DNA from 3 places in the Bacillus sp. 7894-2 genome. Region 3 is predicted to be linked to each of the others. Evidence: riboswitches for the same ligand, from Rfam matches in the RefSeq annotation. Region 3 holds a riboswitch; each other region holds the start of a gene.
The links. A riboswitch is a leader RNA that binds a small molecule or an ion and turns the genes downstream of it on or off. The one in region 3 is predicted to bind thiamine pyrophosphate.
Positions count from the first base shown of each region.

Region 1: it holds a riboswitch for thiamine pyrophosphate, as region 3 does, so the genes downstream of both, CHI10_RS08030 (YkoF family thiamine/hydroxymethylpyrimidine-binding protein) here and thiW (energy coupling factor transporter S component ThiW) in region 3, are expected to answer to the same signal.
Region 2: it holds a riboswitch for thiamine pyrophosphate, as region 3 does, so the genes downstream of both, thiM (hydroxyethylthiazole kinase) here and thiW (energy coupling factor transporter S component ThiW) in region 3, are expected to answer to the same signal.

Region 1 covers NZ_NPDG01000057.1:13,138-20,602, forward strand. Annotated here, with positions in the region: gene CHI10_RS08005 (D-glycero-alpha-D-manno-heptose-1,7-bisphosphate 7-phosphatase) at 1-121, shown strand, start outside; gene CHI10_RS08010 (alpha/beta-type small acid-soluble spore protein) at 188-388, opposite strand; gene CHI10_RS08015 (energy-coupling factor transporter transmembrane component T family protein) at 548-1,327, opposite strand; gene CHI10_RS08020 (ABC transporter ATP-binding protein) at 1,314-3,014, opposite strand; gene CHI10_RS08025 (ECF transporter S component) at 2,998-3,594, opposite strand; gene CHI10_RS08030 (YkoF family thiamine/hydroxymethylpyrimidine-binding protein) at 3,596-4,201, opposite strand; TPP riboswitch at 4,288-4,389, opposite strand; gene CHI10_RS08035 (Cof-type HAD-IIB family hydrolase) at 4,607-5,473, shown strand; gene CHI10_RS08040 (coproporphyrinogen III oxidase) at 5,681-7,195, shown strand; gene CHI10_RS08045 (long-chain fatty acid--CoA ligase) at 7,342-7,465, shown strand, end outside.
Region 2 covers NZ_NPDG01000015.1:56,096-63,560, reverse strand. Annotated here, with positions in the region: gene CHI10_RS03315 (spore germination protein) at 1-142, shown strand, start outside; gene CHI10_RS03310 (Ger(x)C family spore germination protein) at 142-1,266, shown strand; gene CHI10_RS03305 (GerAB/ArcD/ProY family transporter) at 1,268-2,383, shown strand; gene CHI10_RS03300 (CBO0543 family protein) at 2,652-3,167, opposite strand; gene CHI10_RS03295 (Cof-type HAD-IIB family hydrolase) at 3,311-4,060, shown strand; gene CHI10_RS03290 (OsmC family protein) at 4,082-4,540, opposite strand; TPP riboswitch at 4,655-4,767, shown strand; gene thiM (hydroxyethylthiazole kinase) at 4,878-5,693, shown strand; gene thiD (bifunctional hydroxymethylpyrimidine kinase/phosphomethylpyrimidine kinase) at 5,696-6,517, shown strand; gene thiE (thiamine phosphate synthase) at 6,507-7,166, shown strand; gene CHI10_RS03270 (exodeoxyribonuclease III) at 7,301-7,465, shown strand, end outside.
Region 3 covers NZ_NPDG01000123.1:19,704-27,168, forward strand. Annotated here, with positions in the region: gene CHI10_RS22465 (hypothetical protein) at 76-213, shown strand; gene CHI10_RS17500 (TVP38/TMEM64 family protein) at 627-1,475, shown strand; gene CHI10_RS17505 (PaaI family thioesterase) at 1,533-1,904, opposite strand; gene CHI10_RS17510 (alpha-hydroxy-acid oxidizing protein) at 2,066-3,175, shown strand; gene CHI10_RS17515 (DUF302 domain-containing protein) at 3,279-3,662, shown strand; TPP riboswitch at 3,732-3,847, shown strand; gene thiW (energy coupling factor transporter S component ThiW) at 3,962-4,450, shown strand; TPP riboswitch at 4,610-4,711, shown strand; gene tenA (thiaminase II) at 4,772-5,461, shown strand; gene CHI10_RS17530 (DUF1287 domain-containing protein) at 5,582-6,259, opposite strand; gene CHI10_RS17535 (TIM barrel protein) at 6,392-7,225, shown strand; gene CHI10_RS17540 (DUF6843 domain-containing protein) at 7,348-7,465, shown strand, end outside.

The sequences.
Region 1 (7,465 bases), on a different contig from region 3:
TGAGGCAGGTAAGAAGGCCGGCTGTAAAACGGTTTTTATCGGCTCCGATCCAACAAGTGCAGATATCCGGGCTTCATCTCTTTTTGAGGCAGTGGAAGATATATTGGATATGCTTAAATAGGGTGAAAAACCGCTTCCAGGAACGGCAGGAAGCGGCATTTTAATTTACTATGATTTCATTGCAGGACTAGCGTGCTCCGCCAAGCTGCTGCTCAGCCATTTGAACAAGGCGCTTCGTAATTTCTCCGCCTACTGATCCATTAGCTCTTGAAGATGTTTCCGGGCCAAGGTTCACACCGAATTCTGTTGCGATTTCATACTTCATTTGATCAATTGCCTGGCTGACTCCTGATACTAAAAGCTGATTAGAATTGCTGTTTCTTGCCATGTAAATCATCTCCTTGGTGTAGTTTTCTTGATTGTTACAATTATAGCTTTAGGAGAGTAAATAAGATTTATTCATAGTTATTTATGGTATTTTGTGGTATTTTGCCGATTCTGAAAATGCGGGTAAGAGTCTTTCCGCACAGAAATCAAAAATAGCCTGTTAAAGTTCGCCATTATAAATCTGCAAAAACCCGAATAGCCATGAAGTATAGGCACTGGCCAGTACTGCACCTATAAAGAAGGCAAAATAAGCCCAATCTTTCCAGGAAACCGGGATATTATGATAAAAATCCCGGTTTTTATCTCCGGTAAACCCTTTTGATTCCATTGCCATGGCTGTCCTCTCAGCTTTACGGATCGCTCCGGCAAGGAGAGGAACTGTATATCTCTTAAGCTCAGCCGCTTTATCCTGGATTGTCCTTGCTTTTGGTACTCCCCTGATCCGGTGGGCGCTTCTGATAATCTCAAACTCTTCTTTCATTAATGGCAGAAACCGGTAGCCTGCCATGATTCCATATGCAAGCTTTGGAGGGAGCCGGCATTGCTGCATTAAGCTCAGCAGAAATTCTGTCGGCTTAGTAGTTAAAATGAACAGAAGAGACAGAGAGGTAAAGCTTAAAACCCTCATTCCAAGGGAGAGTGCCCGCAAAAAGCCCTCCTCAGTCAATGTGAAGATCCCCCATGTCCATAATATGGTTTCACCTTCAATCGTTTTAGAAAAAACTAAAGCTGACCAAATATATATTGCAGCCATGAAGATAAATGGCGAGAAAAGCAGAATCCATCTTTTGAATGAAACTCTTCCAAAGATAAAGGTGGCTGCTGCTGTTATCACTAAGGTCAGAAAAGGTGTAACGGGATCAAAGATTACCGATAGAATTAACACACAGACTATCACAGTGAATGCTTTAATGCTTGGGTTGAATTCATGTAAGAGCAAGCTTCTCCCTCCCTGCAATGGACCCGATATCGTTCATGAGCTTCTCAATGTAAGGAACCTTTAGGGAAGCAATCTCCATAATCTCATCATTCTTCCATAATGCATCAGGCATACCATCGTAAATTTTCTCTCCTTCTGAAAGAACAAGCACTTTGTCCGCATAGGAATGGATGATTTCCATGTCATGCGTGATCATCAACACGGAGCCTCCACTTTGTATCTTTGTTTCCAAAAGCTTCATAAGCTCCCCGGAAGTCCTGGCATCCTGCCCAAATGTTGGCTCATCAAGGAGGAGAAGGTCCTGATCATTCACAAGCATTGATGCAACACTAAGCCGCCGCTTTTGCCCCTGACTTAAGGAAAAAGGATGCATGTCAGCACATTTGAGCAAGTCCACTTGAAGCAGAGCAGCCTGAACTGTTTTTTGAATATCGGCGTCAGGAATCTGCTGTATTTTTAGGCTGAAGGCAATTTCATCATAGACAGAATCTGCAATAAATTGGTGTTCGGGATTTTGAAAAACGCAACCTGATTTCTGTCTTAACTCTTGCTCCTTCCACTGGGAAAGGGGGCGATCATTAAAAAGAATATTGCCTTTGGATGGAGCAGATAATCCTGCCAGCAGTCTGGAAAGCGTTGTTTTTCCTGATCCATTTGAACCGGCAATTGCCACAAATTCACCTTTTTTAACAGAAAAACTAATATTTCTTAGCAAGTCCTTACCAGCTTTATTAAAGTATAGATTCTCTGCTGATAGGATGATCTGCTCTTCAGGAGCTTGGTGTTTTTTCTTCCTGTTATCTAAAATCTGAAGTGCAGCAGAGGGATTTACAAATCCAGCAATTAGCTCCCGATCAGTTAACGGAAGCTTTTCCCCGCTGTAGATCCCAGCTTTTTTTCCTGATAGGCCGGCTCTAACCGTGCTTGGCAGCCAGATGCCCTCAAGCAGAAGTTCTTCTGCATATTGATTAAAGCAATCTGCCGTGCTTCCAATAAATAAAATTTCTCCTTCCTTGTTTAGGACCACGCACCGGTCGGTCAAATCAATCCAATCATCCAGCTTGTGCTCAATGATTAGAAGGGAAATTGCCTGGTTTTCTTTAAGCTCTTTAATGATGCGTGTGAGTTCATAGCTTGAAGCCGGGTCCAGATTTGCTGTCGGTTCGTCCAAAATCAAGATATCCGGTTTTAATGACAATACACATGCCAGTGCTAGCTTTTGCTTTTGGCCCCCGGAAAGAGTGTGGATTAAGGAATGTCTATACGGCAAAAGATGAACAAGCTCTAATGCTTCATCAATCTTTCTCTCGATTTCATCATTAGGTGTTTTCATATTCTCAAGTCCAAAGGCCAGCTCATCCTCGACTGTGGTCATGCAAAATTGGCTTTCAGGGTCCTGAAATACAATGCCAATGTGCTGATTAATTTCGCCAGGACCGAATTCCGCAAGCATCTTTTCCTTGAATGAAATGGTCCCTTCCAATTCGCCATCAACGGCCTCCGGATACAATTTATTTAAGCAGAAAGCAAGTGTGCTTTTTCCCGATCCGCTTGGGCCCAATAATAGAACTGCTTCCCCTGGATAAAGGCTGAATTGCACATCTTTAAAAATAGGTTTTTCCACATCTTCATACCTGAAGGAAAGCTGTTCGGTTTTTAATATATGCCGGTTATGCTGTAATTCCATTTTCCGGTTTTCCCCTTTTCCGCTCTTTTCCAATTGGAAAGCTGTTTAATGCCCCAGTTTTCGCAAGGCTCTCACTCAGCCATTTGCCCAGCAATCCAGCCAGTAAAGCACCGCTGATCAGCCTCACAAAAAACATAGCTGTTACATAACCGGGTGAGAGGGCCGCATAGCCGGAAATGAAATAGCCCCAAATAAAACTAGTAACAGATGAGCCCATTCCGGCAGCAATTAACACCCATGTCCGGTAATTATTCCATTTTGTAGCCGCAAAAACAGCTTCCGCTCCAATCCCCTGAATCATCCCTGACAGAATCAGGCGGGGACCAACTGCGTTGCCGATCATGACTTCAATGGCTGCAGCGATGGTTTCCGATAAAAAGGCTGCTCCGGGCTTTCTGATTATGTACGCTGCGATGATTGAAACAACAAACCAAATGCCAAAAATCAAATCATAGCCAATTAAGCCGAACATTCCATATAGCACGTTGCCAAATTGCAGGAACGCCAGATATACAACTGCAAACACGACAGCAAGTACAGACAGGACAATGACCTCACGAAGCTTCCACTTTTCGAGCATTTTACTCAGCCTCCTTTTTGGATGGACTGTTGGCAGACATATTCACCGTCATAACAATATGTGTAGAATCGCTTTTCTTACAGTTTTCAAAAGCATCCTCAAGTGTTTTAAAAACAGCGTGTGCATCTCCATCCAGTCTTGAAGCATAATGAACTCCTTTAGAAAAAGTACCCCGATTCGCAGCGAGTTCGACCTGGTCCATAATGACGTTCATGTAATCAGGAATCCCCATCGGATAAAGGGCGAACTGGACAGCGACTTCCTGGCTGATTACTGCTGCTGATTCTTCATTTGCCCGTTCCTCATTTTCAGCAAGATAAGCATCGCCTGCAGTATCACCGGGACATCCATTTGAAAAAGTCCCGTTAAACACTACATGATCTCCATGCTTAACTGATTCAAGGTAAATAGCTTTGACCACATCGAAAACATGAATGGACCTGCCACGCACACAGGTGCTCACATCATCAGTTTCCATCCATACCTTGCTCGTATCCACTTCTTTTAGTGCTGATAAAATAACCTCCGCAAACCTGTCAGTCATTGGGTAAATTGAAAACCTGCACCCTGTAATTTCACTAGTCCCACATAAAAAATTTTCCTGCATTTTTCCATCCTCCTATTATTTATGAAAATAAAAAACTGCATTCCCATAGGAAATGCAGTTGAATGTTATCAATACAAATAAATGATAGCCGTTCACCTGCACTTCCCCACGCTGGTATTATCCAGATCGGGTGATAAGAGTCAGAACGGATTGTTCTTCTCAGCCAAAAAGCTCCCCTAGTGCAAAACTTGGATATGCAGTTTTTAATGACTCCATCTTAATACGGAGCAAACAAAATGTAAATGAATAATTTATCTTTTTTATATCAAATGATCTGTGAAATCAGACAGCAGCGGTTAAGCTATGAAAAAATTTCTCCATTGTCCATGTCATGTTCTAATCCAGTCCTTCCCTTCATAAAAGTGTAATAGGACAATTTTACACCGAGAATAGGGGGCAAATTGGATGATATACAGAATGCTTGCTTTAAACATAGACGGAACACTACTCCAAACAAATGGAAGACTTCATAAATCAACAAAAGAAGCGATAGAATATGTGCAGCAAAAGGGAATTTATGTAACACTTGTTACGTCCCGAAGCTTTCCATCCGCGAAAAAAGTGGCCAAAGCATTGAAAATCAATTCTTTGCTGGTCACTCACAGGGGAGCATATATTGCAGCTTCCCAGGAAAAGCCGATCTTTGTAAAAAGAATTCAGGAAGATGAAACGTTTGAAATCGTGCGCCTGCTTGAAGGCTTTACCTGTCAAATCAGGCTGGTGCACGAAAAATATTCCCTTGCCAACAAAACGAAGCTCAATACCAATATGCTTGCTAAAACTGTTTTTACAACCGGCGATCCCATTTTTTACTCCCAGCAATTTGTGGATTCATTAAGTGACACCATCTTAGACGAGCCGGTCACCCCGCCAAAAATTGAAGTGTACTTTGAAGATAAAGAAGACCTTGAGGATGCTAAGACAGCCATCTGGGGCATGTTTGAAAATGTAGAAGTCATTAAACTGAATGATCTGAGGATGGACATTGTTCCTTCAGAAGTTTCAAAGCTGAATGGGCTGCTCTATTTATGTGAACACCTTGGAATTTCCAGAAACCAAATGGTCGTAATTGGAGATTCTGAAGATGATCTGGAAATGATTGAAGCCGCCGGTCTGGGGGTGGCAATGGGTAATGCTCCGGCAGAAGTAAAAAAAGCAGCAGACTGGCTGACACGATCCAATGACCAGAGCGGCGTAAGCTACATGGTTAAAGAACATTTCCGCAAACAGCATCCAATCGACTTTCTGAAGAAAATGAATCTGCTGAAATAAATGCATGAAAGAGAGTCCGGTCAAGGCAGATCGGCTCTCTTTTTGATTTAGGGCATTGGATAAAGCGAGTCAATAGTATATTGACCTTGTTTCCCCAGTTCTGTACACTAAAAGGAGTTTGTCAACATGAATAATAAAGACTATGCAGCTGCCCGTGAGATTGAACACCGGCAGATTTATTATATTTTTTAAAAAAAGGTGATAGATTTGAACATATCAATTTTAGGCATAAAGGATGAACGGTTCCATCGTCCGCTCCGGCTGATCGGAAACCTCTTTTTTGAAGAATGTGAAGTGTTGCTGGGTGAGAATGCTGCAGCAGATTTGACAATTTCTTTTCAGCTTGAGCAGGGAGATCGCATTAAAGCCTTTGCTAAGCTTACTGATAAAGACAGCAGGAACCTTACTGCCACTTTTGAAAAAGAATTTGTTCCGGCTGAGTCAGAAAAAGAGACTTTCAGACAAGTGAAGAATGCAGTATCACATGTATACCTGACTGTTTTGCAGGACTGGACGGGCATTACCCAGAAGTGGGGGATTCTGACCGGAGTACGTCCCACAAAATTGCTTCACCGTGCCATGCAGAATCAGACACCTCTCCAGGAAGCTCATCATCAGCTGAAGGAAGAGTACTTGATTACAGATGAAAAAATTCAGCTTATGCAGAATATTGTAGACCGGCAGCTTGCTGTGGTACCGGATCTTTATGACTTGAAAAAAGAGGTAAGCATATATATTGGCATTCCGTTCTGCCCGACAAAGTGCGCGTATTGTACTTTTCCTGCTTATGCGATTAATGGCAGGCAGGGTTCTGTTAACTCATTTCTTGGCGGCCTTCATTTTGAAATGCGCAAAATTGGTGATTGGCTGAAAGAAAATAATGTGAAAATCACCACTGTCTATTATGGCGGAGGGACCCCGACAAGCATTACGGCAGAAGAGATGGATATGCTTTATGAGGAAATGTATGAATCTTTCCCGGATGTAAAAAACATTCGGGAGGTCACTGTGGAAGCAGGCCGTCCTGATACGATTACACCTGAAAAGCTTGAAGTGCTTAAAAAATGGAATATTGACCGTATCAGCATTAATCCTCAGTCCTATATTCAGGAGACCTTGAAAGCAATTGGCCGTCACCACACAGTGGAAGAAACCGTGGATAAATTCCATTTGGCCCGTAATATGGGCATGAACAATATCAATATGGATCTGATCATTGGATTGCCTGGAGAAGGGGTTCAGGAATTTGCGCATACTCTGGGTGAAACAGAGAAATTAATGCCGGAATCCCTGACTGTTCATACTTTATCCTTTAAACGAGCTTCGGAAATGACTAAGAACAAGCAAAAATATAAAGTTGCCGATCGTGAAGAGATTGAAAAAATGATGGACATGGCTGAGGATTGGACGAAAGTTCATAATTACCATCCTTATTATCTCTATCGCCAGAAAAATATTCTCGGCAATCTTGAAAATGTCGGCTATGCCCTTCCAAATCAGGAAAGCATCTATAACATTATGATTATGGAAGAACAGCAGACAATTATCGGGCTTGGGTGCGGAGCTTCCAGTAAGTTCATTGATCCCGGGACAGGAAAAATCACTCATTTTGCAAACCCGAAGGATCCAAAATCGTATAATGACAGCTTTGAACATTATACAGATGAGAAATTGAAAATATTAAAAGAGCTATTTAATAAACATGAATCCCTTGCCGAATAGGCGGGGATTCTTTTAGTGAATATATTTTGGAAAATTAAGAAAAATATTAAAGGAATTCTTGAAAATAAAGAGAATGAATAGGTACAAGATCATAGATTTCTATGTTTCTAAATGTAAGCGTTTTCTAAAAAGGGGGAATTGTAATGATGATGCAGACACCTTTGACTATGACGCAAATGATCAGGCGGGCAGAAAAATATTTTCCAAAGAAAACGGTCGTATCAAGAACGGCTGGCGGAATTCAGAGATTGACATATAAGCAGATTGCAG
Region 2 (7,465 bases), on a different contig from region 3:
AGACTGGAAAGATTTTTTAATCAGAGCGCCATTTTGGAAATTGAATCACCGTCCAGAAGCCTTACACACTCTGAATGATCTGCGTACGGCGAATGGCAACAAACCAAAATCGGGCAAAAAGCAAGAAGGGGGAGAAGAGTAATGAAATATTCGGCTCTATTACTTCTCCTTTTTATGTTAGTAATGCTGAGTGGATGCTGGGGGAGTAAAGAATTGAGGGATGTGGGAATTATGTCGGGTATAGGAGTTGATAAAGGAATCGACTCGGGATTTGATGTCACTGCCCAAACGATTAAACCAGGTTCTAAAAGTGATCTCCCCATTTCTGCCATTGTCCATACTACTCATGGAGAAACTGTTTTTGAAGCAGTCAGGAATATGATCAGTGAAGCAAAAAAGAAGGAAATCCATCAACATATTGATTCGCTCATTATTGGAAAGGCTGTTGCCGAAGATGGAGTGACTTCTGCTTTTGATTTCTTTTTACGTGATCATGAACCTCGGTTTAACATGTCTGTTTTCTTAGCGGAAGGAAATGCTAAAGAAATTTTAGAAATCTTAAATACCGAATTATATGATATTCCAGCTAGAGAGATGAAAAACTCTCTTGTCGAGCAAAAAGCATTATCAAAAGCCCCTTATGTGGAATTGCATAATTTTTACCAACGTTTAATTGATCCCTATCAAGACCCTTATATGCCAATCATTCATAAGATAGATAATGATTTTAAGAATGAGGGTACAGCAATTTTTAAAGGAGATAAGTTGGTGGGAGAGCTAAATGGAGTTGAAACAAGGGGAATGCTAAGAGTACAGGGAGAGTTAGAAGGGGGGATTCAGGTTATTCATGTGCCTTTATCTGAAGAAGAAACCGTTAACGTATCCATCGAAGTTAAAGACTCAAAGACAACTATTAATAATTTTTTGAAAGACGGACAGCCAGTTATAGAGATATCAATTCAAGAGACCGGATTTATTGGTGAAACCTCAAAAGCTGTCAGATTAGCGAAAGATGATATTAAAAAAATCAATCAGCTTTACAAAAATGCTATAAAAAAAGAAGTTGAAGATTCTGTGGATAAAATTCAAAAAGAATTAAAGGCAAATACCTTTGATTTTGCTGAAATCATTCGCAGGAATGAAAAAGACTATTGGAAACATCATAAGGAAAATTGGGAGGAAATATATCCCTCATTAAAAGTAGTCGTAAAAGTCAATACAGAGTTGCCTGCAAACGGTTTAGTAAATTATGAAGGAGGAAGATAATGTGGAAGTTGTTTCATATCGGCAATCCGTCTTTCTTCTGTCCATGATTTTGCCCGTTACTGGCCACTTTCTTTTATTGCCGACAATCTTTTCCATGGCCGGCCATGAGGCATGGGTGGCCATCCTCCTAGCCATGCCTTTCGGGTTTTTTTTGGGGTTTACTATCTTTCGGCTGCATATGATTTATCCTAAATCCACATTAGACGGGATGCTTGTGCAAACCTTTGGCAAAATAGCCGGAAAGATTATGATACTGCCTTTTGCTGTTTATTTTTTATATTTAACAATCATAACTTTTTTTGGAATTGTAGACTTTGTACAGGTGATTTTTCTGCCTGAGACACCAAGGTGGGTAATCGGTACTGCATTTTACCTGATCGTTCTTTATGCTTTATTCGTAGGCATTGAGAATATTACAAGAATTAGCGAAGCTATCCTGCCATTCATCGTTATTACTGGTTTTGCAATAGCTATAAGCACTTTTGGAGAAAAGGATTTTAATAACTTGCTGCCTATTTTTGAAGAAGGCCTATTTCCTCTCTTTGATGCCATTATTTTAACTGTTGGCCTATATGGGGAAATGACCTTACTGTTAATGGTACAGTTGAGAAAGCAATATGAAAGTTCGAAATCCTTGCTGTATACAAACAGCCTTTTAGTCCTTTTGATTGCAATTATGTTTGTTGGAACAGTAACAGGTACATTGGCTGTTTTTGGGGAGCAGTTAGTTAGAACACTTGAATATCCTGCACAAAGTATCGTGAGACTTGTTTCTTTCGGATTTGTGGAACGTTTTGATGTTTATGGAATTATCGTAATTGTATTTGGCGGGATCATCCGTATTTCTGTCCTGCACAGTTCGATTGGAAAAAGCTTTGAGCCCTGGTTCAAAGATAAAGGTAAATGGGGGGTACACTTTGCTTCTGTAATAGTAGTTGTGTTATTCACTGTTTTCGGTATTAAAAATTATAATCATTTTATTTCTGATTACATATCTAAATATTATCCTCTGACTGCTTTGATCTCCTTCACAATTCCTCCTTTTACTTGGCTAGTTGCTGAAATCAGAAAAAAGGTTAAGGAGAAAAACGCAACATCTCAAATTAATAAAAACTAATTGAACAGTTGCTGGCAGGCAGAAAAGAAGAATACACAGTGTCGAGGTGCTCCATGTGGAGAGCCTCGACCAATCCTATACAAAACTAACATAAACTAACTGATGGGAAGCTCTAACCAATTAGTCTGCCCTAAATTATTTATTGATTTTTTTCCTAATTAAATAAAACCACATCAATGCATAGGTTAAGAACAGAAGGAGCAAAAATAAGGACACAGACAAGTCGTTCTGAATGATCATTCCAGTACACCTCGCTTTATGTATGCATTTATTTTAGGCTGTCCAATGGAAACGGAAAAAATAAGTAGAATACCACCGCAGCAGGCAGGGAAATCAGCATGGCAACCGCAGGTCTTCGATAGTGGATTCGCAATACAGCAAATAGAGCGATATTCAGCCAAATGTTATGCCAGCTGTTCCAGCCGTTATCGTACACATACATTCCTTTGTGGGCAAACAGTGATTGAATAATGGTAAAAAAGCCAATCCATATAGCAGAGTAAATGTATCCCTGTTTTTTATTGTCAGGGTAGCGCTGCAGGTAAATAATCAGAGCCATAGGAGTAATAAAAAATGTGAAAGCTAAGTTAATAATCGAATGATTTAGCCATTCAGCCGTAATACCTCTAAAAGCCCACAGTGTATGATTAAAATAGAGCATATTGTAGGTCAGGTTGATCGCAATAAAAAATAAGACAGTAGGATATTGCTTTTTCCACTGCGACCAGTCAATAAAGCGGTAAGCGAACAATATCCATACGATGATTACAAGTGCAAGATACATAGTAACATCACCTTTTACATTTAATACATACAGGTATTTCCATTTCACAAAAAAATATTCATCTAAAATGCGCCTTCTTTGAAGGAAAGCGGACTTACCTATATAATGGCTTTATTGTGTTAATTGAAGAAAGGAAGAGGACTATGAAAGAAGCAAAAATTCCCCCGCAGATCAAATTAATCGCCCTTGATATGGATGGAACATTACTGAACTCCAAAGGGGAAATTCCTGAAGAGAACCGTGCAGCTATAAAAGAAGCAAAGGAGAAAGGAATCGAAGTCATTTTGAGCACCGGCAGATCCAGGTTAACGGCAGGCGATCATGCTGATTCTCTAAAATTAAATTCTTATTTGATCACGGTAAATGGCAGCGAAATATTTGGACCTGGTGGTGAATCCATTTTAAGAGCTCCAGTGGATTCTAAAGTAATGGAATGGATGTGGAATCTGTCTAAGACACACAAGACCAATTTCTGGGCAACCAGCTGCGAGCGCGTGTGGATGAACGAAATGCCGGAAAATATCCATGATCATGAATGGCTTAAATTTGGATTTGATATTTCAGATGATGCGATCAGGGAGCTGATTCATAAAGAGCTTCAGTCTAAAGGCAACCTGGAAATTACTAATTCCAGCTTAACCAATATAGAAGTCAATGCTTTAGGCATCAACAAAGCCAAAGGTATCCTAAAAGTAACCGACCTCCTTGGTATTTCAATGGAAAATGTAATGGCGATGGGAGACAGCTTGAACGATATTGCCATGATTAAAGAATCAGGCTGGGGAATAGCGATGGGCAATGCACAGGACATTGTTAAAGAGACAGCCGATGCTGTGACAGGAACAAATGATGAAGCCGGTGTTGCACTGGCCATCCGCAAATGGGCTCTATAACTTAAACCAAAACACCGGCTATCAGGCCGGTGTTTGATTTTTACGAATGGTTTCCTGTACTTCCACTTCCACATTTCCTTTAATCGCCCTTGAGATCATACAGGATGCTTCTGCTTTTTGGACAAGCTTATGTGCAAGAGTATGGTCCTTATCATCAGCGTCTGATTTAAGCACAATAACTGGGTGATGAATAATTTTTTTGTAAGTAATCACCCCTTTGGTGACATCAACAACTCCTACCGACTCCATTGTAAGGTCCTCTTTATCGAGCCGGCTGCGTTCCATCATGGCTGCAAGTGTAATAATATAACAAGTAGCCGCCGCCCCGAGCAGCATTTCATCCGGATTCGTTCCGATTCCGGGACCGTCCATTTCCGGTGGAATGGATACCTGTGTTCTCAGGCCGCCTGTTTCTATTTCCCCAACATCATTGCGAAGACCAGGCCAATGTGCTTTCAAGTGAAAATGGTGTTCAGCCATATTTGAATCCTCCAAGCTATGTATTCTTACTTACACCTTAAAGAGGAAGCGGCAGAATTGCAAGCTTTACAGATTTCATGATTCAGGCTAAGATAAAAACAGCCAACTTAATAGTTTTACTGCTAGGGGTGCCCGATGCTCGCGGGCTGAGAAAGAAACCGGACTGTTTTTTACCCTTCGGACCTGATCTGGATCATACCAGCGTAGGAAAGTAGTAATTTCGGAGAACAAACATAATTCTCTATAGATTATTCAGCCAGGTCCTTATATGGATCTGGTTTTTATTTTGTTCTCTTTTCAAAGGCTATTGAGCGGCAAACGCAGAGGAGGAATGAATGTGAACATTCAAGAGATTAGCAGTCTATTGGAAAAAGTAAGAGAGTTTAATCCTTTAGTACATAATATCACCAATGTGGTGGTAACCAATTTCACTGCCAATGGCCTGCTGGCAATTGGGGCATCACCTGTAATGGCATATGCGCATGAAGAGGCGGGTGATATGGCTAAAATTGCCGGGGCACTGGTTCTCAACATGGGAACATTGACTGAAAAAGAAGTGAAAAGCATGCTTATCGCAGGAAAATCAGCCAATCAGCATGGGGTGCCGGTAATCTTTGATCCGGTTGGTGCCGGCGCGACAGCCTATCGCACAGAAACAGCCAATAGAATAATGGAAGAATTAGATATTAGCATCATAAGAGGAAATGCAGCAGAAATTGCCAATGCAGCAGGACAGAAATGGAATATTAAGGGCGTTGATGCAGGAGAAGCAGAGGGAAACACTTCTGAGCTCGCAAAGTCAGCAGCAAATAAACTTGGTGCAGTCACCGTCATTACAGGAAAACAGGACATCATTTCAGATGGAAGAGCCACTTTTACCATTAACAATGGACATCCCCTGTTAACGAAAGTAACGGGTGCCGGATGCCTTTTGACTTCTGTTATTGGAGCTTTCGCTGCTGTTGAAAAGGATCCAGTAAAAGCGGCAGCTGCTTCATTGGTCGTGTATGGCTCTGCCGCCGAAATCGCTGCAGAAAAAACGGATGGCAGGGGCCCGGGCACTTTCCAAATAGAGTTCTTGAATAGCTTATATACTATCTCAGCCTCAGATGTTGAATTGCGCGGCTCTTTTAGTCAGGTAGGAGGGGAATAAAAATGAAGGTGAACAAAGCTTTAACCATAGCAGGATCAGACAGCGGCGGCGGTGCTGGTATTCAGGCAGATTTAAAAACCTTTCAGGAACTCGGTGTTTTCGGCATGTCAGCGTTAACTGCCGTAACGGCACAAAACACCAGGGGAGTGCAGGGAGTTTATCCCATGACCGCAGAGGCTGTTGCGTCACAATTACAATCCATTGGAGAGGATTTAAGGCCTGATGCAGTCAAGTCAGGTATGCTCTTTAGTGCTGAAATTATCGAGACGGTTTCAAAGGAGATTGCGGAATACGGATGGAACAATATCGTCATTGATCCGGTGATGATAGCAAAAGGTGGAGCATGTCTTCTTCAGACTGAAGCCATTTTAGCGATGAAAAAGCATCTAATTCCGCTCTCGATGGTGATTACACCCAATATACCCGAGGCGGAGGTTTTAACGGATGCTAATATTCGTTCAATGAAAGATAAACGGAAGGCAGCAAAAGAACTACATAGGCTTGGAGCGAGACATGTCATCATTAAGGGCGGCCATGATGAGGGAAAAGTGGCTGCCGATCTATTATTTGACGGTGAAAGTTTTACCGAGTTCAAGAGTAATAGAATACAAACAGTAAACACGCACGGTACTGGCTGCACCTTTTCGGCTGCCATTACAGCCGGACTCGCTGAAGGCTTTTCTGTGCCGCAGGCTGTTGATCGTGCAAAGCAATTTATCCAGGCAGCAATTGAACATGACTTAAGAATTGGCAGCGGTCATGGACCAACCAATCATTGGGCTTATAATTTGAAGAAAAAGGAGAATTTCGTTCATGAGAATTAATTCAGAGGAAATGAGTGAGCTGCTTAAAGTATATTTAATAATGGGAAGCGTAAATTGCTTCCAAGAGCCTGAAGATATTCTCCGATCAGCAATTAATGGGGGCATATCCCTGTTTCAATTCCGTGAAAAAGGTGCAGGATGCCTGCAAGGCAAAGAGAAGGAATCTCTTGCAAAAAGGCTTCAGGCAATCTGCAACGAGAGCGGCATTTCTTTTATCGTCAATGATGACATTGAATTGGCGCTTACTATTAATGCAGATGGAGTCCATATAGGCCAGGAAGACGAACCGGCAGATGTGGTCAGGAGAAAAATCGGCAGCAAAATCCTTGGCGTGTCCGTTCATAATATGATTGAAGCAGAAGCAGCAATCCGGCAGGGAGCAGATTACCTCGGCATTGGCCCTATTTATCCGACAAGCACAAAGAAAGATGCCAAAGCAGTTCAGGGTCTTACTTTTTTAAAGGAATTGAGATCTGCTTCTATCCAGATTCCTGTGGTAGGTATTGGCGGAATTAACTCTAAAAATACACCTCCCATTATGGCTGCTGGAGCAGACGGTGTTTCAGTCATTACGGCAATCAGCCAGGCGGATTCCCCTGAAAAATCAGCCAGGGAGTTAAAAGAAGCAGTAAGGAGAAATGTCCATTAATTTTGAGCATTTTTTTTAAAAAATCAGTATTATCGATTGCCTTTCAAGTTTCAGTGTTTATTACTATGCAATTATTGAAAAGCCATGGTAATGTTGTACTCATACAGATTTTTTCGTAAGGAGATACAATTGCAATGAAACTCGTATCATGGAATGTGAATGGCATTAGGGCCTGTGTGAAAAAAGGCTTCACAGATTACTTCAAAGAGGTGGATGCAGACATCTTTTGCATCCAGGAGTCCAAATTGCAGGAGGGACAGATTGAGCTCATCCTGGATGGCTATCACCAATATTGGAAT
Region 3 (7,465 bases):
CCTTCTAAGTTATGCGTGAAATAAAAGTAATGAGTACATATTAATTTAAAGAACCATAAGGAAGGAGCGAATGAGTTGTCTAGAAAAGATGAGCAAAAAAAGAAACAGACACAAGGTCCAAAAGAGGAGAGGGAGCTTGTCAATGAGTTTGGAAAATATAAGGGGGATCAGCCGGTTCCGCAGCCTAAGGATTATGATGAGATAGAGTATTAGAAAAAGCAGGATAATCCCTGCTTTTTTTCTAAGGTAAGAAAGTATAAAATTTTGAACGTCGATAATTGTCTTATCTCCAGAGCCTACCCCCTCGAGGTCACAAGCCGATCCTCCCAAAAAGGCAAAGGACGCCTTTCCGTAAGGCTCGTCTTGTGCTTGAGGCCCGCAGGACAAGGAAGGCCTCGTCAGCATAAACATCGCACGACCGAAAGCGATAGCTTTTGGGAGGATGCGGGTCATGCAGACGTTGCCACAGGACGTGGCGATCTTAGTCTGCGTTCCTTCATGAACAAGGCGCTTGCGCTTTTCTTAACTAAGTCTCTGGCCTTAGATTATTTTAATGCTGAGGGAGCTTAATCCTTCTTGTATTTCTTTTTAAACTATAGGTAAGAAAAGCAAGAAGGGGAAAATGTATGAATGAAAAATTGGAAGTTAGTTTGCATGGGCTTATCATTTTAATATCATTGTATATATTGTTTAATTTTATGCCGACACTTTTGCCTGCTTATAAATGGGTTAATATTACAGGCATGGCTGCCATATTAGTGATGGATGTTTACTTTATTTCTGCAGGCAGGTTATCCCGGTTGAAATACAGCAGACTGGCACTGATTTATATGTTCAGTCTGCTGTTAATCGTTTTTATTACCTTTTATTTAACCAAGATACTCGTTCTTACTGATGCCTATGGGCTCGAGAGTATACTGAGGGAATATGAAGCGGAAGGAAAGCTCATATTTTTCCTGGTTTGCTTTTTACAGCCCATCCTTTTGCCGCTTCCTGAAGCCGTCACACTGCCTGCAGGAAGTGCTGTTTTCGGTCCTGCTGCCGCTGCCTTTCTTGGATTCACAGGTACACTTTTGGGGATTATTGTTATGTTCTGGACTGCAAGGATAGGGGGATTAAAGCTTGTATCGAGGTTTATAAAGGAGCGGCATCTGGACAAATACCAAAAATACATGGAGAGAAATGAAAACTCCATACTAGTACTGCTGTTTGTTATTCCGTTATTGCCGGATGAGATCATTTGTGTTGGGGCAGGAATGGGTGGTGTTTCATTTAAAAAGTTCCTGGGGATTGCTTCTATATCCAAAATAGCAACTTCCTTGCTGCTGGCTTACTCTCTTTCATTCGCCAATGCACTATCTTTATCTGGCTTACAGCTTTTATTGGTAGTTTCAATGGCGATAGGAGTATTTTACAGTGTTTTTCACTTTTATAAAAGAAGAAAAGAAGCTATTAGGATTTTCCGTAAGCTCTAAATGGTTCCTCCTATCGCTGTCAGAGAAACTATTCAGGCAACGATAGGATTAAACACTCTAAATAGATGCGAAAATTCCGGATGCTTTGGCAACCACCTGATTCTGATCGTTATAAATCAGGCAATCTGTGTGGCTGAGTGTCCGTCCTCTTTTAACAAGGTGAGCATCGGCAACTAGATATTCCCCTGTCGCCCCCTTTAAGAAACTGACCTTCAAGTCAGCGGTCACCACAGACTGCTTCTGATTTTCATCTGGCTCGAAAATATTCCCCATTGCTACATCCGCAAGAGTGGAAATGATCCCTCCATGCACCAGTCCGGCGCTGTTAATAAAGAGCGGCTGGATGGGCAAAGTGACTTTCATTTTGCTATCACTGATTCTTTCGTAATGGAATTTCAGAAATTCATCAAAAGGCTGTTTGATTAGCATATGCTACACTCCAATTTCTTTAAGTTAAAATGGTTATTCCCGATTTTTTGTGAAATCCCTGCTAATTTGCAGAGAAGAGGCCCCAAAATTGTTATATAGTTTCTTAAAATCTAAAAAAGTGATATTATTTTCAATAAATTCAAAAAAAGGCGGGCTGGGTGATGGCAAAAGTAGAGAATATTAGTTTCGCAGAAAACTTTCCTATTTCATTTAAGGAACTGGAAGAAGAAGCAGAGAAAGTAATGGGAGCAGGCGGATTTGGCTATGTTCAATCAGGAGCCGGCGGGGAAGAAACGCTGAAAAAGAATATCGAATCCTTTGCAAAATACTCAATAGTACCGAGGATGCTGAGAGATGTTTCAGTGCCGGATATAAGTGTGAAATTATTTGGAAAAACATATCCTTACCCGGTTTTCCTGGCACCGATTGGGATGCAGCGGCTTGAACATAATGAGGGAGAGCTGGCGTCTGCACGGGCAGCAGCTTCGTTTGGAGTTCCTTTTATCCAGAGCACAGTATCCGGTTATTCCATTGAAGAAATCGCAAAGGCAACAGGCTCGAGTCCAAAATGGTTCCAATTATATTGGTCCAATTATGAAGAAGCATCTTTCAGTATGGTTCGCCGTGCGGAGGAAGCGGGGTATGAGGCAATTGTGTTAACGGTTGATACGGTGATGATGGGATGGAGGGAAGCCGATTTAAGAAACAATTTTTCCCCGTTAAAGCTTGGCTATGGTAAAGCAAACTATGAAAGCGATCCAGTCTTTATGGCTTCTCTCCAGGACGGTGATGTCGTACAGGGAATCCTTGATAATATTCATCATCCAACATTAAGCTGGGAACATATTGCCAGATTAAAAGAGAAAACCAGCCTGCCCATTTTATTAAAGGGCATTCTCCACCCTGAGGATGCCAGATTGGCAGTTGAAAGAGGGATAGACGGAATCATTGTCTCCAATCATGGCGGCAGACAGCTTGATGGAGTGATTGCGGCGATTGATGCGCTTGAACCGATTGCGAAGGAAGTTAAAGGAAGGATTCCAGTATTGTTTGACAGCGGCATTCGCCGAGGCTCAGATGTGGTTAAAGCTCTGGCACTGGGAGCTGACGCCGTTTGTCTGGGGCGGCCGTATGTGTACGGCTTGGCCATTGGCGGGCAGGAAGGAGTTGAAAAAGTGCTTGCCAACTTTATAGAAGAAACAAAAGTGTCCCTCTCTCTTGCGGGGGTGGGGAGTTTAAAGGATATTGCTGGTCTGCGGTTAATTCGATAAAACTTTCTTAAAAAAATCCTGGGTTGTTGACAGTTGAGACTGTGTTTAATGGTATACCTGTAGGGGTACATAATTAATATGCCATACTAAAGGAGATGCAGTCATGTTCGATTACACAGCTGAAACCGAAAAATCAATTGAAGATGCGATATCCTCACTGGAAGGAAGTCTGAAGGACGAAAAGTTCGGAGTTCTATGGCAGTTTAATGTTCAGGAGAAGCTGCAGGAAAAAGGCTTGGAATATAACGAGGCATTCCATGTGTTAGAGGTATGTAATCCGAATGAAGCACATCGCGTTTTAACACAGAATAAAATGGCCGGCTACTTCCTGCCTTGTAAAATTGTCGTCTATGAAGACAAGGGCAAAACGAAAATTGGGATACCTAAGCCGACAAGTATGATTGAGCTAATCAATGACGAATCTGTTCAAATCTTCGCTGCAGAAATTGAAGAGCGCTTAATCCAGTGCATCAAAAAAAGTATATAATCTAAAAGAATGATGACAGTGCGGGAATAATTTGTTAAGCTTGAAACAGCTTATCAAATTAAATATCTATGTAACTACTAGGGGTGCCCCGAATGTGCGGGCTGAGAGGAAAGCGCTTATAGCTTTCCGACTCTTATGGACCTGATCTGGTTAATGCCAGCGGAGGGAAGTAGGATTTGACAGTATGTCGATTCATATACTTAAACCAAGCCGGGTCCTTTGTGGGGATCCGGCTTTTTTGTATACATACTTCTCATCCAGATAAGCAATCAGGCTGCCCTTTTAGAAAGGAGGTTTAGATGAACAGAACCCGATTGTTGACTACGATGGCACTATTTACGGCGATTGGGACACTGGGATCCCATTTGCTCTGGTTTCCATCAGGTATAGCCAAGGCCTATCCGATTCAGCATGCGGTAAATGTATTGGCAGCGGTGACTCTTGGACCCCTGCCGGCAGCTGCCGTTGCTTTTATGATTGCTTTGCTGCGTAATATGCTTGGATTCGGGACGCTGCTTGCGTTTCCGGGCGGAATGATCGGTGCGTTTTTGGCTGGTGTCCTTTATTTGAAATTCGGCCGGAAAATATGGGCTGCCGCTGGCGAGGTTTTGGGCACCGGTATAATCGGAGCATTGTTTGCTGTTCCGTACGCAAAATTTCTCATGGGCAGTGCAAATGGTGCATTCTTCTTTGTGCCGCCGTTTCTGGTCAGCAGCATTGCCGGTGCGGCAATAGGCTGGTTGGTGTTAGCGAAGGTTAAAGAGAAGAATTTGGTTCAGAATATGTGATGATTTTGGGCTGGAGAAGTAAGATAGGTTAGCAGAGTAAGGGAGAGCAGCATAACAATCAGGCTTTATGAGCGATTTTCAAAAGTTATGGGCGAAATCCAAAATTTATGAGAGAAAAACACCAAGTTAGAAAATCGGTAAAAAACAATTAGAATGTTAGAAAACTGCTAGGGGCGCTACGGCTGAGATAAGGAGCTTTTCCTTGGTCCCTTGGAACCTGATCTGGATAATGCCAGCGCAGGGAAGCAGTGAGGACCTCATTTTATATCCTCATGCTTTTTCCCCGGCAGCTTCTGTATTTAATTAAGGAGGCTATTTTTTATGACTTTTTCAGAAATTCTGCGCAAGGAAAATGAAGATTTATTTCAGCTGATATTTGAGCATCCATTTGTCCAGGGGATCGGGAGAGGGGATGTGCCGAAAGAGGCGCTTGCTCATTACATTAAAGCGGACTTTGAGTATTTGAATGCGTTCATGCATATTTATGGGATTGCGATTTCAAAGTCAGCTGAGCGTAAGGATATTGCATACTTTAACCAGCAAATAGAATTTGTATTGAACAGCGAAGTACACCCCCACCATAATTTTTGCCAGCAGATTGGGGTGGATTACGAAGCATTGCAGGGATATCCGCTTCCGCCGACAGCCGATCATTATGTAAAGCATATGATGTATCATGCCCACACAGGCGGCATGGGTGAAATCCTCGCTGCATTATTGCCTTGTCCATGGACATATTGGGAGATTGGGCTTGAGCTCATGAAGCAATATGTTCCAGATGAGAACCATCCGTTTTATCCGTGGATCTCTTTTTATGCAAATCTAAGGGTCGAAGCTGTGACCATGAATATGAGAAACCGTTTGGATGAGCTTGCTGAAGCGGCATCACCGGAGGAAAGGCAGCGAATGAAGGATGCTTTCCGAAAGAGCTGCCAGCTGGAGCTTGGTTTCTGGGAGATGGCTTATACCTGCGAAGAGTGGCCGGCGGGCAATCCGGCAGCAGTCAGATAAAAAAGCGTAAGCGGCTCGCTCACCCCCGACACCTTGAGGGGCAGGCTGCTTGCGCTAGAGAGTTATCGAAGTTCAAAATTTTATACTTTCTTATTTAATAAGAAAAATGCCTGCATCTGCTTATGGCAGTGCAGGCGTTTTTTCAAAATCCCATCTGTAGTGAGCGGTAATGGGAGTCTTAAAAGAAGATAGTTTTACTTCTGCTGCAAATGGGGTGGAGTTATGTATTACGTATGGAATGCCTTCTTTAGTCCGTTTGTCAGATATGAAAGCCACATGGTCGAATTTAGGAGAAAGGAAAACCACAATATCACCCGGCTGCCATTGCTGAAGGTTCTTAACATCTCCTGGAATCAGCTCTGTTGTTAATGACTTTGCGAACCGGCTAAAAAAGATATTCTGGTTTGGCACCCTTCTGAAATCAATGTTCGGATCAGGCTTGCCCTGGACTCTTGAATACAAGTCCGTATTTTCGGCGATATCCTGATCAATAAGATCCTTTATGGTTACATCAGCCCCCTGGAATCCTCTCCAAATCACGTCTGTACAGACACCTTCGTCATCGGGCGGATAGCCTCCCGCATAGTAGGCACTTTTATATGGCGTGCGCTGTTCTACTTCTTTTCTGGCTGTCAGGACCATATCAATCGGATCAGCAATGCCGTTCTGGTTTGAATCGGCCTGTGAGTAATCAGAGGGCACCTCCAGCTTCTTTGCAAAAGGATTTCCGAAATGAATGCCGATGGAATCCAGAATGATACCACTCCGAAAAAAAGAATGAATAATAACACTACTCAAATTATTGAAGTAAATACCTTTTTAACCATAAGTACACCTCACCTATTTTACTGAATAGACGGTATTATTTCCCAATAAGTTACATGAAGGTGTGATAAGATTGTTATAACCATTCATAAGAGAGGGGATATAATGGTTCATAAAATAGGGGTATCAGGAAGCGTCATTTTGTCAGACAGCAAGCTGTTTCATAAACTTTTTAAACGTTATTTGCCGCATATTGAGATAGGGGAATTTCAAGATGAGGAATCCTTTCAATGCTTTATTGAATTGCTGGGCAAAACAAACAAAAGCTTTGGTCTTCATTCGCCTCTTTTCCGGGGACAAAGCAAATACGATCTTCTGGAAAAGGTCAGTATGAATCCAGAGGAAGCCTGGATCCAGTTTGAGGAGGAAGTGGAAAGAATGTCCCGGCTTGGTGCTGAATACATATTGGTGCACTTTCCTTATTTTAAAAAGGAAGCAAGTGGGAATCCGGCAGAGATCATTGAGGAGGGACTCAAGAAACTCAGTGCTCTTCAGAAAAAATATGGGATTATGATCGTGTGTGAACCAAAATTAGGATTCAGGCAATCGCCAGCAGGAATCGATTATCTTGACAGTTTTCCTGTAGAGACATGGAAGAAATATGGCCTCAGCCTCTGTGTTGATATCGGAGATTATATATTAGCCACGGACGACAGGGCCATAAATTATATAGGAAAATGGGCCGAGTTTGTGAGAGTTGTTCATTTACATAATGTTGAATACCAGGGAGACAAATATATCTGGGTCCCTGTGCATCCATCTCATGAGAATGATGGCCGTCATCATAAAATAAAGAAACTGATGGATTTTCTGGCAAAGAAATGTGAGGATGTGTTTTTTGTCATGGAATATACACCACACACGAACCCTTCGGAAAAAATGGCAGAAGAAGGAGTTGAATGGGCAATAGAAGTCATTGAGGCCGGTTCTGTCAGGTAAGGGAGCAGGCCTCCCCACATTCCTTCTGCGCAAATTTATATAGGGAGTATGGGAATTGCCTTGTTTGTATGCTAGCATATATGTGAAAATAATCACAATGTAAGAGGAGGGAATTTAGTTCAATGCTGGGATCAAAAATAAAAACGGCTCTGCAGGCTTCCATTCTTTTTACCTTTAGATTTTGGCTTCTCTTTTTCTTTTCAGAAGGGGAACTGTTTTCTTTTTTCCTGATCGTGGTTT